One region of the Kitasatospora sp. NPDC033851 genome, then DNA from elsewhere that is predicted to be linked to it. Evidence: riboswitches for the same ligand, from Rfam matches in the RefSeq annotation. Region 1 holds a riboswitch; each other region holds the start of a gene.
The links. A riboswitch is a leader RNA that binds a small molecule or an ion and turns the genes downstream of it on or off. The one in region 1 is predicted to bind cobalamin.
Positions count from the first base shown of each region.

Region 2: linked by a shared signal. The riboswitch ahead of nicT (Nickel transporter NicT) and the one ahead of ACZ51D_RS04920 (ribonucleoside-diphosphate reductase subunit alpha) in region 1 are both predicted to bind cobalamin.
Region 3: linked by a shared signal. The riboswitch ahead of ACZ51D_RS16805 (cobalamin biosynthesis protein) and the one ahead of ACZ51D_RS04920 (ribonucleoside-diphosphate reductase subunit alpha) in region 1 are both predicted to bind cobalamin.

Region 1 covers NZ_JBVIRL010000002.1:385,316-389,439, forward strand. Annotated here, with positions in the region: gene ACZ51D_RS04915 (GH12 family glycosyl hydrolase domain-containing protein) at 32-1,369, shown strand; cobalamin riboswitch at 1,452-1,577, shown strand; gene ACZ51D_RS04920 (ribonucleoside-diphosphate reductase subunit alpha) at 1,769-4,124, shown strand, end outside.
Region 2 covers NZ_JBVIRL010000004.1:212,315-216,438, reverse strand. Annotated here, with positions in the region: gene ACZ51D_RS10470 (M24 family metallopeptidase) at 1-579, opposite strand, end outside; gene ACZ51D_RS10465 (cupin domain-containing protein) at 682-915, opposite strand; gene nicT (Nickel transporter NicT) at 1,056-2,183, opposite strand; cobalamin riboswitch at 2,216-2,429, opposite strand; gene ACZ51D_RS10455 (ArsR/SmtB family transcription factor) at 2,512-2,895, shown strand; gene ACZ51D_RS10450 (hypothetical protein) at 2,951-4,124, shown strand, end outside.
Region 3 covers NZ_JBVIRL010000007.1:294,828-298,951, reverse strand. Annotated here, with positions in the region: gene ACZ51D_RS16815 (alpha/beta hydrolase family protein) at 1-728, opposite strand, end outside; gene ACZ51D_RS16810 (helix-turn-helix domain-containing protein) at 854-1,537, opposite strand; cobalamin riboswitch at 1,735-1,866, shown strand; gene ACZ51D_RS16805 (cobalamin biosynthesis protein) at 2,020-3,006, shown strand; gene ACZ51D_RS16800 (cobyric acid synthase) at 3,003-4,124, shown strand, end outside.

The DNA.
Region 1 (4,124 bases):
GCAGACACCGCAGCAGGGAGGCGAGAGCCCCATGACCCACCCCGTCGTGCCCGGAACCGGGCGCCGCGGCCTGCGCCCGTGGTGGTGGCTCGCGCCGACCATCGCGATCGTGCTGGCCCTGTGCGCGGTGCTGATCCCGCACGACTCGCGGGACCCGCAGGCGCCCGTCCGGGCGACCACGGCCGTCACCCCGTTGCCGGCCGCGACCGCCGGCGAGATCTGCTCCACCGGGCAGAACCGCTACCCGTCCCAGGCCGTCGACTCCGGCCGCTACCTGATCAACCCGAACGAGTGGAACGCCACCGGCGGCCTCTGCATCAGCAGCAGCGGCGCCGGCACCGACTTCCGGGTGACCCGCAGCGGGATCAGCCCCGCCAGCCTCACGGACCCGGACCGCGGCCCCGGCGCCTACCCGCACATCAGCACCCAGCTCCAGCCCGGCACCGGCCCGCTGCCCATCCCGGTGGACAACCTGCGGTACGCGACCAGCAGTTGGCAGACCACCCAGGTCGACGGCGGCGTCTACAACGTCTCGTACGACGTCTGGTACAGCAACAGCCGGACCAGCTGCTCCTTCACCGAGAGCGCCGAGCTGATGATCTGGCTGCGCGGCAACGGCAAGACCCCGTTCGGCCAGCGGACCGGCGACCTACAGGTCGGCGGCACCTCCTACCGCGTGTACGAGGCCCCGAAGAAGAGCAGCCACACCCTGATCACCTACGAGATGGCCACCGGCACGACCTCCGTCACCGACCTGGACCTGCGGGCCTTCACCCGCGACGCCATCCAGCGCGGCTACGTCCCGGCCGGCTCCTACCTGTGCGCCGTCCAGGCCGGGTTCGAGATCTGGGACGGCGGCGCCGGCCTCGGCAGCGACTCCTTCTCGTTCCAGGCCGCCGCCGGACAGCCGAGCGGCGCGATCACCTCGGCCCTGCCCGGTCTCTGTCTGGACAGCCGGGTGGCGGGCGATCCGGCCGCGGTCGGCGCCGGCACCTGCGACGGCTCGCCGGCCCAGACCTGGACGATGGGGGACAACGGCTCGATCGGGCAGAACGGGCGCTGCGTCGAGGACCCGGGCCTCGGTTTCCCCGTCCTCACCGGCTGCACCTCGCGGCCCGACCAGCGCTGGCGGGTGACCCCCACGGGACAGCTCGCCAACCAGGACACGGGGCGCTGCGTCGAGAATCCGGGTGCTGCCGGGAGTGCGGGTCCGAGCGCTGCCGCCAGTGCCGGTCCGAGCGCCTCCTCGAGCGGGACTGCGAGCGCCTCCGCGGGCGCCTCTGCGAGCGCCTCCGCGGGCGGGACCACCCAGGTGCGGATGCGCCCGTGCGATGCCCGTACGGGCCAGGGATGGCACCCTCCAGCCTGAGCAGATTATCGCACGATGAGTCGAACAGTCGTGCCCCGCGACACTACATGTGGGGCTGCATCGGACTCGCGCCACTAGATGTATGCTCATCCCTGCTGTCGATGCAGGGGAACCCGGTGGGAATCCGGGACTGCCCCGCAGCGGTGAGCGAGCGGCTCCAAGAGCCCTGCCCGCGAGTCCGATGACCTGCCGACAGCGTGCGCCACGGCCCTCCCGCAGAGGCCGCGCCAGCACCAGCAGTACCTTCCGGGCCTCGCGGGCGGGCCGGGGATGCCACCGTCGCACGGACGCCGCTTGCGCCCGCGCGCGTGCTCCCCTGCCCCGATCGCCCGGTACTCCGATCACCGCCGACGATCGCCGCCAGGAGAGAGCGCCTTGACCACCGCTGCCTCAGCCACCCTGCCCGCCCAGGGCTCCGGTACCGCCTTCACCGACCCGAAGGTCTCCGACCCCGGCGGCGCCCTGCTGCGGCTGCTCACCGACCGCAGCGTCGACCTCACCGAGGTCGACCCCGGCCATGTCGCCGCCGCCGCGCTGCGCGGCCGCCACGCCGGCTCGGACTTCGCCGAGCTGCGCGGGCTGGCCGTGGACGCCGCCGCGTCGATGATCGCCGAGGACCCCCAGTACTCGAAGCTCGCCGCCCGCCTGCTCGCCCTGGAGATCGTCGACGAGGCGAACAGCCAGGGCTCCACGTCCTTCTCCGCCTCGATCACCGTCGGCCACGCCGAGGGCCTGATCGGCGACACCACCGCGGAGTTCGTCGCCAAGCACGCCGCCGCCCTGGACGCGCTGATCGACACCAAGGGCGACGACCGCTTCGAGTACTTCGGCCTGCGCACCGTGCAGTCCCGCTACCTGCTGCGCCACCCGATCACCCGCAAGGTGATCGAGACCCCGCAGCACTTCCTGCTCCGCGTCGCCTGTGGCCTGGCGGTCGGCGACAACGAGCAGTCCGTGCGCGAAGTCGCCGAGCTGTACGGCCTGATGAGCCGCCTGGAGTACCTGACCTCCTCGCCGACGCTCTTCAACTCCGGCACCCGCCACCCGCAGATGTCGAGCTGCTACCTGCTCGACTCCCCGCTGGACAACCTGGACTCGATCTACAACCGCTACGCGCAGATCGCCCGCCTGTCCAAGCACGCCGGCGGCATCGGCCTGTCCTACTCGCGCATCCGCTCGCGCGGCAGCCTGATCCGCGGCACCAACGGCAAGTCCAACGGCATCGTGCCGTTCCTGCGCACCCTCGACTCCTCCGTCGCCGCCGTCAACCAGGGCGGCCGTCGCAAGGGCGCCGCCTGCGTCTACCTGGAGACCTGGCACGCCGACATCGAGGAGTTCCTCGAGCTGCGCGACAACACCGGCGAAGAGGCCCGCCGCACCCACAACCTCAACCTGGCGCACTGGATCCCGGACGAGTTCATGCGCCGGGTCAACGCCAACGCGGACTGGTCGCTGTTCTCCCCGGCCGACGTGCCCGAGCTGGTCGACCTGTGGGGCGCCGACTTCGACGAGGCCTACCGCAAGGCCGAGCTGGCCGGCAAGGCCGTGCGCACCATCCCCGCGCAGACCCTGTACGCCCGCATGATGCGCACCCTCGCGCAGACCGGCAACGGCTGGATGACCTTCAAGGACGCCTCCAACCGCGCCGCCAACCAGACCGCGCTGCCGGGCCGCACGGTGCACTCCTCCAACCTGTGCACCGAGATCCTGGAGGTCACGGACGACTCCGAGACCGCCGTCTGCAACCTCGGCTCGGTCAACCTCGGCGCCCACGTGGCCCCCGGGGCGTCCGCCGACGACCTGCTGGGCGCCATGGACTGGGAGCGGCTCGACGCCACCGTGCGCACCGCCGTCACCTTCCTCGACCGCGTCGTGGACATCAACTTCTACCCGACCACCGAGGCCGGCACCTCCAACTCCCGCTGGCGGCCCGTGGGCCTCGGCGTGATGGGCCTCCAGGACGTCCTCTTCAAGCTGCGGCTCGACTTCGACTCCGCCGAGGCCGCCCGGCTGTCCACGCTGATCGCCGAGCGCATCATGCTCACCGCCTACGAGCGCTCCGCCGACCTGGCCGAGCGGCTCGGCCGCCACGAGGCGTACGGCGAGACCCGCGCCGCCCGCGGCGAACTGCACATCGACCACTTCCCGACGGCCGCCCCGCAGTGGGCCGACCGCTGGACCGCGCTGCGCGCCCGCATCGCCGAGACCGGCCTGCGCAACTCGCTGCTGCTGGCCATCGCGCCGACCGCGACCATCGCGTCCATCGCCGGCGTGTACGAGTGCATCGAGCCGCAGGTGTCCAACCTGTTCAAGCGCGAGACGCTCAGCGGCGAGTTCCTCCAGGTCAACCCGTACCTGGTGCGCGAGCTCAAGGAGCTCGGCGTCTGGGACCAGCAGACCCGCGACGCGCTGCGCGACGCCAACGGATCGGTGCAGGAGCTGAACTGGCTGCCCGCCGAGGTGCGGTCGCTGTACCGCACCGCGTGGGAGCTGCCGCAGCGCGCGCTGATCGACCTGGCCGCGGCCCGCATGCCGTACCTGGACCAGAGCCAGTCGCTGAACCTGTTCATGGCGGCGCCGACCATCGGCAAGCTCAGCTCGATGTACGCCTACGCGTGGAAGGTCGGTCTCAAGACCACCTACTACCTGCGTTCGCGCCCGGCCACCCGCATCGCCCAGGCCGCGTCGGGTACCGCCCGCGCCGCCGCGCCGGTGCCGGCCAACACGATCCCGGTGGGCACCCCGACCCTCACCC
Region 2 (4,124 bases), on a different contig from region 1:
CGGGAAGGCGGCCCGGTCCGCGCCGTGGTCGATCATCCGGCGCTCCAGCTCCATCGCCAGGTGCCGCTCGGTGCGGCCGACCAGGATCGACTCCAGCAGCTCGCCGAGCGCCTGGTCGGCGATCTCGGCGGCGATCCGCAGATCGGCGATCTCGTGCTCGTCCTTGACCACCCGCAGCCGCTCGACCACCTGCCCCAGGTCGACCAACCGGGCCCGCTCGGCCAGGCCCGCCACCGCCCGGTGGCGGCTGACGGTCAGGTCGTGCTCCTCCACCGCCAGAGCCGCCACCCCGAAGCTCGCCGCGGCGGCCGCGGCGGCCAGCGCGGTGTCCGCCCCGGCCGCCACCGGCAGCTGGGGGACGTCCGGGGCGATCAGGTGCTCCCCGGAGTCGTCCGGCGGCAGGTCGTCCGGCAGCGCGAGCAACACCCGCTCCCTGGTCAGCAGCAAGGTCGCTCCACAGGGCGCGCAGCCCGTCAGATACCGCACGTTCGCCGCCCGGGTGATCAGCGCCGCATCGGCCCCGGCCGCACTGCAGTGCTCCCTCACCCGCTCCCGCCGACCCGCGTACGCATCCGCCATGCGTCGAGCCTACGAACCCCCGGGCCGAACCGCCCGCCGAGCACTCCCGACGGAACCCCGGGACACCTCGGGCAGGCGCCGTTCGGCGCGCGAGGACAGGGGTCAGCGCGGCGGCCGGGCGGAGACCACCATGGTCAGCGCCGGCATCCGCCGCCCCGGGTTGCGGCAGACGTGCGGGTAGGAGGCGCCGAAGAAGACCGTGCTGCCGACCGGCACCGGGTGTCCGCGCTCGTCGTGCACCAGGGCCGGCTCGCCCTCGTCGACCCGGATGATCTCCACCGTTCCGGCCGGGTGCTGCTCGCGGCCGCATGAGTGACGCTCATGGCGCTGCCGCATGAGCTGTCCTCATGGGGCGGCCGCATGAGCCGTCCTCATGGCCCGACCTCATGAGTCGAGCTCATGAGTCGAGCTCATGGCGCTGCCGCATGAGCGCGGCTCATGCCCCGGCCCCATGAGCCACTCTCATGCCCTCCGGCTCACGACCCCTCGGGTGCCCAGCGCTTCTCGACCCGGGCGAGCTTCCAGTACCCGATCGCCACCGCCCAGACCACCACGAACAGCCCGGCGATCGCGTAGCCGACGTTGTCCAGCGAGATGTCCGCGATCCAGCCGGTCACCGGGTCGGTCAGGTCGAGCTTCTCGTGCAGCACGCCGATCAGTTCGATGGTGCCGATGATGAAGGCCACCGCGATCGACAGCCCAGTGATGGTCAGGTTGTAGTACACCTTGCGAACCGGGTTGGCGAAGGCCCACTGGTACGCGAAGTTCATGAACGTCCCGTCCAGGGTGTCGAACAGGCTCATCCCGGCCGCGAACAGCAGCGGCAGGCAGACGATCGCGTACCAGGGCAGCCCGGAGGCCGCGCCCGAGCCCGCCATCACCATCAGGGTGACCTCGGTCGCGGTGTCGAAGCCCAGGCCCAGCACCATGCCGACCGGGAACATCTGCCCGGGCCGGGTGATCGAGCGGGTCGCCCGGTTCAGCACCCGGGCCATGAAGCCGCGCGAGTCGAGGTGCGCCTCCAGCTCCGCCTCGTCGTACTGCCCGGCCCGCATCGCCCGGAACACCTTGATGATGCCGAGCAGCGCCGCCAGGTTGAGCGCGCCGATCAGGTAGAGGAACACGCCGGAGGTGGTCGTCCCGATCATGCCGAGCCACTTGTGGGTGGCCGAGTCGTCGTCCATCAGCGTGCTCGCCAGCTGCGCGCCGCCCGCCACCAGGGCGGACATGAGGACCACCATCGAGGAGTGCCCGAGGGCGAACCAGAAGCCCACCGAGACCGGCCGCTTGCCGTCCGCCATGAGCTTGCGGGTGGTGTTGTCGATCACCGCGATGTGGTCGGCGTCGAAGGCGTGCCGCATGCCGAGGGTGTACGCGGTGATACCCAGGCCCACCCCGAAGACCTGGGTACCGACCGCGTACCGTTCGGGTGCGACCAGGAAGATGAGCGTCCCGAAGGCCACCACGTGCATGGCCAGGATCACCCCCATCAGCCCGGCCGTACGGACGGTGTCCTCGCGCTTCCACCGGAAGGTGGGCAGCACGGACGGGACCGTTCTCACGCCCGCTTTCACGTCTGCGGCGGCGGTTTCGGGCAGGGTCATCTTCGGATCACGCTCCAGCACCTCGTGGAATCACTTCGTGAGATGCCGTGGCCGGTCTCCTGGCTTACGGGACGTCCGTACCCGCCTTCCCAGGTGCGCGAGGCACCCAGTGGCGTCGTGGGTACGGACGACACTCCTCCGGGGACGGAGGAGTGACCCGATCACAGTGGCGAGGGCCGCTCCGGAATCCGGACCCCTGAGGGTCCGTCACCGGTCTTCCCGAGCACCACGGCGGGCAACACCGTAGGGGCCACGCCCCGACCCATGCAAGGCTGCGCACCTGCGCAGGTGTCCAGGATCACAGCACGCCGCCTGCAAGAATGTCCGCATGCATCTCGTACCGGCCGACCGCGCGGGCCACCGCACCATCGACGGACACCGGGTCTGCGAGGCCATCGCCGCGATCGGCGACGCCGCGCACGTCCGGTCCTGGTCCGAGCGGTTCTCCCTGCTCGCCGACCCCGGACGGCTCGCCCTGCTGCTCGCCCTCCACCGGGCCGGCCCGCTCGCCGTCACCGATCTCGCGGTCGCCACCGGCATGCGCGACACCGCCGTGTCCCAGGCCCTGCGGCTGCTCCGCACGGCCGGTGTGGTCACCGGCGACAAGGACGGACGTGTGGTGCGCTACCGGCTCGTGGACGAGGACATGCGCCCCCTCCTCGACGCGTGCGCCGCCGCCGAGCACCACGAGCCCACCGCAGCGGCGGGCTGACCGACACTCGGGAAACAGCACCCGGCGCGCCACCCCGGATGAGTACGATCATGGTGTGCCGTCCCACCCCCACGTCTGGCCCGCCGACCGCTGGAACACCCGACCGGTCAAGGCCCGCGTGCTGGCGGTCGCCCGCACCCTCACCTCGGCCACCCGGGTCCTGGACGTCCTCACCCTGCTGAACCCCGACGGCATCGCCCGGTACTTCACCGTCAACCCCGGCTCCGCCTTCGCCGACCGCGCCCTCGACGAGTACCTGCACGGCCTGCCCGGCTTCACCGTGCTGGACTGGGAGGACGCCGTCCGGCACCGCTTCGACCTGGCCGTCGCCTGCGCCGTCCACTCCTCCATGCACCGCCTGGACGCCCGGCTCGTCGTCCTCCCGCACGGCGCCGGCTACAACCGCCTGGTGACCGAGTCCACCGGCGACACGGTCAGCGCCGCCGGCCTGTCCCGCAACGAACTCACCCACCGCGGGCGGGTGTTCGTGGACGTCCTCGGCCTCTCCCACCCCGAGCAACTGGACCGCCTGCGGGACTCCTGCCCCGAGGCACTGGACGTCGCCCACGTGGTCGGCGACCCGTGCTTCGACCGGATGCTGCACAGCCGACGCTCCCGCGACACCTACCGCGCCGCACTCGGCGCCGTCGACGGCCGACGGCTCGTCGTCGTCAACTCCACCTGGAGCGAGCACTCGTTATTCGGCCGCCGCCCCGACCTGCCCCAGCGCCTGGTCCGCCGGCTGCCCGCCGACGAGTACACCGTGGCCGTCGTCCTGCACCCCAACATCTGGAGTCGGCACGACCCGGAGTCCCTGCTCGACGCCGCCCGCCGGATGGGCCTGCGCCTGATCCCGCCGCACCAGGGCTGGCAGGCCGCCCTGGTCGCCGCCGACGTCTTGATCGGCGACCACGGCTCGGTCTCCTTCTACGGCGCCGCCCTGGAACGCCCCACCATGCTCGTCGCCACCGGCGCCGCCGAGCTCGACCCGCGCTCCCCCAGCTACGCCTTCGGCCAGGCCGCACCCGTGCTCGACCCCGACGGAGACCTCCCCGCCCAGGTCGAGAAGGCCCTGGCCCGGGACCCCGCCGACCTGCGCGAGATCACCGACCGCTCACTCGCCCGCCGCGGCGAATCCGCCCGGGTGCTGCGCCCGCTGCTCTACTCCTTCCTGGAGCAACTGGACGAACCAGGGGACGAACCGGCCCTGCCGCCCTACCCCAAGCCCG
Region 3 (4,124 bases), on a different contig from region 1:
ATCGTGGCGCCGACCGACCAGCCGTAGAGGATCACCCGACCCGCGCCGTGGGCGAGCGCCAGCCGTACCGCCGCCTCGACGTCACGCCACTCGGTCTCGCCGAAGTGGCTGTACCCGTCCGGGGAGGCCGGGGCGCCCTCGTCGCCGCGGTAGGTGACGGCGAGGGCGGGCAGGCCGAGACGGTCGAGGACGGGCAGGACCGGAAGGGTCTGCTGGCGGTCGGCCTCGGGGCCGTGGACGAGGATCACCCAGGTGCCGCGCTTGCCGTCGAGGTACCAGGCGGGGAGGGCGCCGAGTTCGCCGTCGACCGCGGTCTCGGTGTAGGCGAGGCCGAGCGCCCGGGTGGGGTCGCCGACGTGGACGCGCGGGCTGAAGCGGACCTCGGCGCCGGGGACGAGGGTGCCCCGGTCGGCGCGGACCAGCCGACGGGTGACGTCCTCCTCGTCGCTGTGCAGGACCTCCTCGACGACCGCGTGGCCGCCGTCGTCCCACTCGACCGCCCAGCGGCCGGGACGCAGGCTCTCGGGGCTGCGGCTGAAGGTGATCCGCCCGACGCCGAGGCCGCGGACCAGGACCGGCCCGGACTCCTGCACGGCCGTGACCGGGCGGACCATCCGCTCGGAGGCCCGGCGGCCGATCACCAGGACGACGGCCCCGGCTCCGACGGCGGCGGCCGCCACGACGGCGGCGGTTCCCCAGCGCATATCGATCCCCGCTCTGTTGGTCACGGACCGGACGGTGTTCGTGCACCAGTCCACCGGCGCCCCGGCCGCCCGGCCACCGGGCTGGGCCGTCCGGGTCACTCGGCGCGGGGTCGGGGCGCGGGGACGGGGTCCGGCGTCGGGGCGCGGGGTCAGTCCGTGGCGGCGTCGAGGAGGTGCCAGAAGCGGGGGGTGAGGGAGTCGGTGGTGGGGGGTGGGGCGGCGCGGGTGGTGGCGCCCCAGTGGGTGGGGACGTGGTGTTCCTGGTGGAGGACGGTGAGAGCGGCGGCGAGGGTGTCGGCGGGGGCCGGGACGATGCGGGCGAGGGCGCGGAGGTGGGGTTGCCAGCGGCCCGCGACGCACTGGCGGAGGAGCTGGCCGAGGGCCTCCCGGCGGCCGGTGGCCTCCACGAGCTCGGGCAGGGTCAGGTCGAGGACCTCGGCGAGGGCGCGGGTCTGTTCCTCGTCGCCGTCCCATTGGCCGGTCAGTTCGGCCTGCCGGTAGGTGGCGAGGACGGTGCCGGTGCGGTCGGCGACGGCGGCCTGGCCGAGTTCACGGGCGACGCGGTGGTCGCGCAGCCGTACCGGGCGGGTGTCCATCAGCTGGGCGGCGGGGCACCAGAGGGCGCGGGCGAGGGCGATGAACTCCGGTTCGCTGGGGCGCAGCTCGCCGGCCTCCCAGGCGAGGACGTGGGCGGGCAGCAGCCGGACGCCGTGCGCGGCCATGCCCTCCGCGACCTGCTCGGGGGTCAGGCCGAGGCCGGCCCGGTGGGCGCGGGCGGCCGCGGGGGAGAACGGCACCGGAGGCGGGACAGTGGGGGTCTTTCTGCGACGCATGCCACCGAACGGTAGGCGCGGACCGCGGTGCGCCCCAGCGACCGAACCCACGAAGCGGCCGGTCCGGGGGCGGTGCTCCGCTGGGCGATCCCACAGCGCGTCGGGGCGGTGCCCGGTGTGACCAACCCCTCCGTGACCTCGGTTGACTCCCGGTTCGGCCGCGTGATGGGATCCTGGGGCCAATCGGAGGCATGGAGAGGAAGCCGGTGCGAGTCCGGCGCGGTCCCGCCACTGTCACCGGGGAGCACGCTCGGAATGATCGCCACGGCGGGCCGTCAGAAGCCGCTGGAAGGCCCCGGGGGTGTGTCCGACCCGGAAGCCAGGAGACTCTCGCCCCCGCTACGTCGATCCAGGGCGCGGACCCTGAGTGAGGACACGCACGCGATGCAGGCTGCCCCGCCCCACCGGACTCCGAGCGGCCTTCCGCCGAGCTGTCTCCCGATGAGTTGTCTTCCGATCAGCCCCCTTCCGGCGTTCGTCCTGTGACCGTCCGTCCTGCGACCGGACGCCCCCTGGCCCGCGCCGCCGCGTTCGCACTGGGCGCCGTCGCGGGCTACGCCGCCGACGCCCGCTTCGCCGACCCGCGCCGGGGCCACCCGGTGGCCGTCTTCGGCAGCGCGGCGACCCGGCTGGAGCGGCGCCTGTGGCGCGACGACCGTACGGCCGGGGCCGGGTACACGGCGCTGTGCGTGGGCGCGGTCGCGGCGGGCGCGCTCGCCCTGGACCGTACGGTGGGCCGGCGCCCGCTGGGCCGGGCGGCGCTGGCGGCGGCCGCGACCTGGACGGTCCTCGGCGGCACCTCGCTCACCCGGGAGGCCCGCGCCATCGGCCGCTCGCTGAAGGACGGCGACCTGCGGGCCGCGCGGGAGCGGCTGCCGCACCTGTGCGGGCGGGATCCGAGCGCGCTGGACGGGCAGCAGATCGCCCGCGCGGTGGTCGAGTCGGTGGCCGAGAACACCGCCGACGCCGTGGTGAACGCGCTGGCCTGGGGTGCCCTGGCGGGCACGCCCGGGCTGCTGGCGTTCCGTGCGGTGAACACCCTGGACGCCATGGTGGGACACCGTTCGCCGCGCTACGCCCGGTTCGGCTGGGCCTCGGCCCGGCTGGACGACGTGGCGGGCTGGCCGGGCGCCCGGCTGACCGCACTGCTGACGGTGGCCGCCGCCCCGCAGCCCCGGACGGCCTGGCGGGTCTGGCGGCGCGACGGCTCCTCGCACCCGAGCCCGAACGCGGGCCAGGCGGAGTCGGCGTTCGCCGGGGCGGTGGGCGTGCGGCTGGGCGGCACGCTGCAGTACGGCGAGCGCGTGGAGCACCGTCCGGTGCTGGGCGCGGAGCTGCGGCCGGTGACGGTGGACGACATCGAGCGGGCCTGCGCGCTCTCCCGGCGGGTGGGCGCGCTGGCACTGGGTACGACGGTCGCGGGGCATCTCGTGATCAGGGCGTTCGGTAAGAGGAGGGGTGGGGCATGAGCAACGCGCTGCTGGTCGCCGGGACGACATCGGACGCGGGCAAGAGCGTGGTGACGGCCGGCATCTGCCGCTGGCTGGCCCGCCAGGGTGTGCGGGTCGCGCCGTACAAGGCGCAGAACATGTCGTTGAACTCCTTCGTCACCGCCGACGGCGCCGAGATCGGGCGGGCCCAGGCGATGCAGGCGCAGGCCGCCCGGGTGGAGCCGGAGGCGGCGATGAACCCGGTGCTGCTGAAGCCCGGCGCGGACGGCCGCAGCCAGGTGGTGCTGCTGGGCAGGCCGGTCGCCGAGGTGGGTGCGCTGGACTACCGCGAGCGCAAGCCCGTCCTGCTGGAGCGCGCCCTGGAGTGCCTGGCCGACCTGCGCCGCCGCTACGACGTGGTCGTCTGCGAGGGCGCCGGCTCGCCCGCCGAGATCAACCTGCGCGACCGCGACATCGCCAACATGGGCCTGGCCACGGCCGCCGGGCTGCCGGTGGTGGTGGTCGGGGACATCGACCGCGGCGGCGTGTTCGCGGCGATGTACGGGACGCTGGCGCTGCTGTCGGCGGAGGACCAGCGGCACGTGGCCGGCTGGTTCGTCAACAAGTTCCGCGGCGACGCGCGGCTGCTGGCGCCCGGGCTGGAGATGCTGCACGAGCTGACCGGCCGTCCGGTGCTGGGCACCCTGCCGATGCTGCCCGGACTGTGGCTGGACGCCGAGGACTCGCTGGACCTGTCGACGGTGGTGGACCGGGTCGACGGGCGCGGGCCGCTCGGGGCGGACGTGCTGCGGGTGGCCGTGGTGCGCTTCCCCCGGCTGTCCAACTTCACCGACCTGGACGCGCTGGCGCAGGAGCCGGGCGTGCTGGTGCGCTGGGCCACCAGACCCGAGGAGCTGGCCGACGCCGACCTGGTGGTGCTGCCCGGCACCCGGGCCACCGTGGCGGACCTCGCCTGGCTGCGCGAGCGCGGCCTGGAGCCGGCGCTGAAGGCGCGGGCGGCGGCCGGGCTGCCGGTTCTCGGGGTGTGCGGCGGCTACCAGATGCTGGCGCGCGGGATCGTCGACGAGGTGGAGTCCAAGGCGGGCGCCGTCGACGGGCTCGGCCTGCTGCCGACGCAGGTGCGGTTCGGCGCCGAG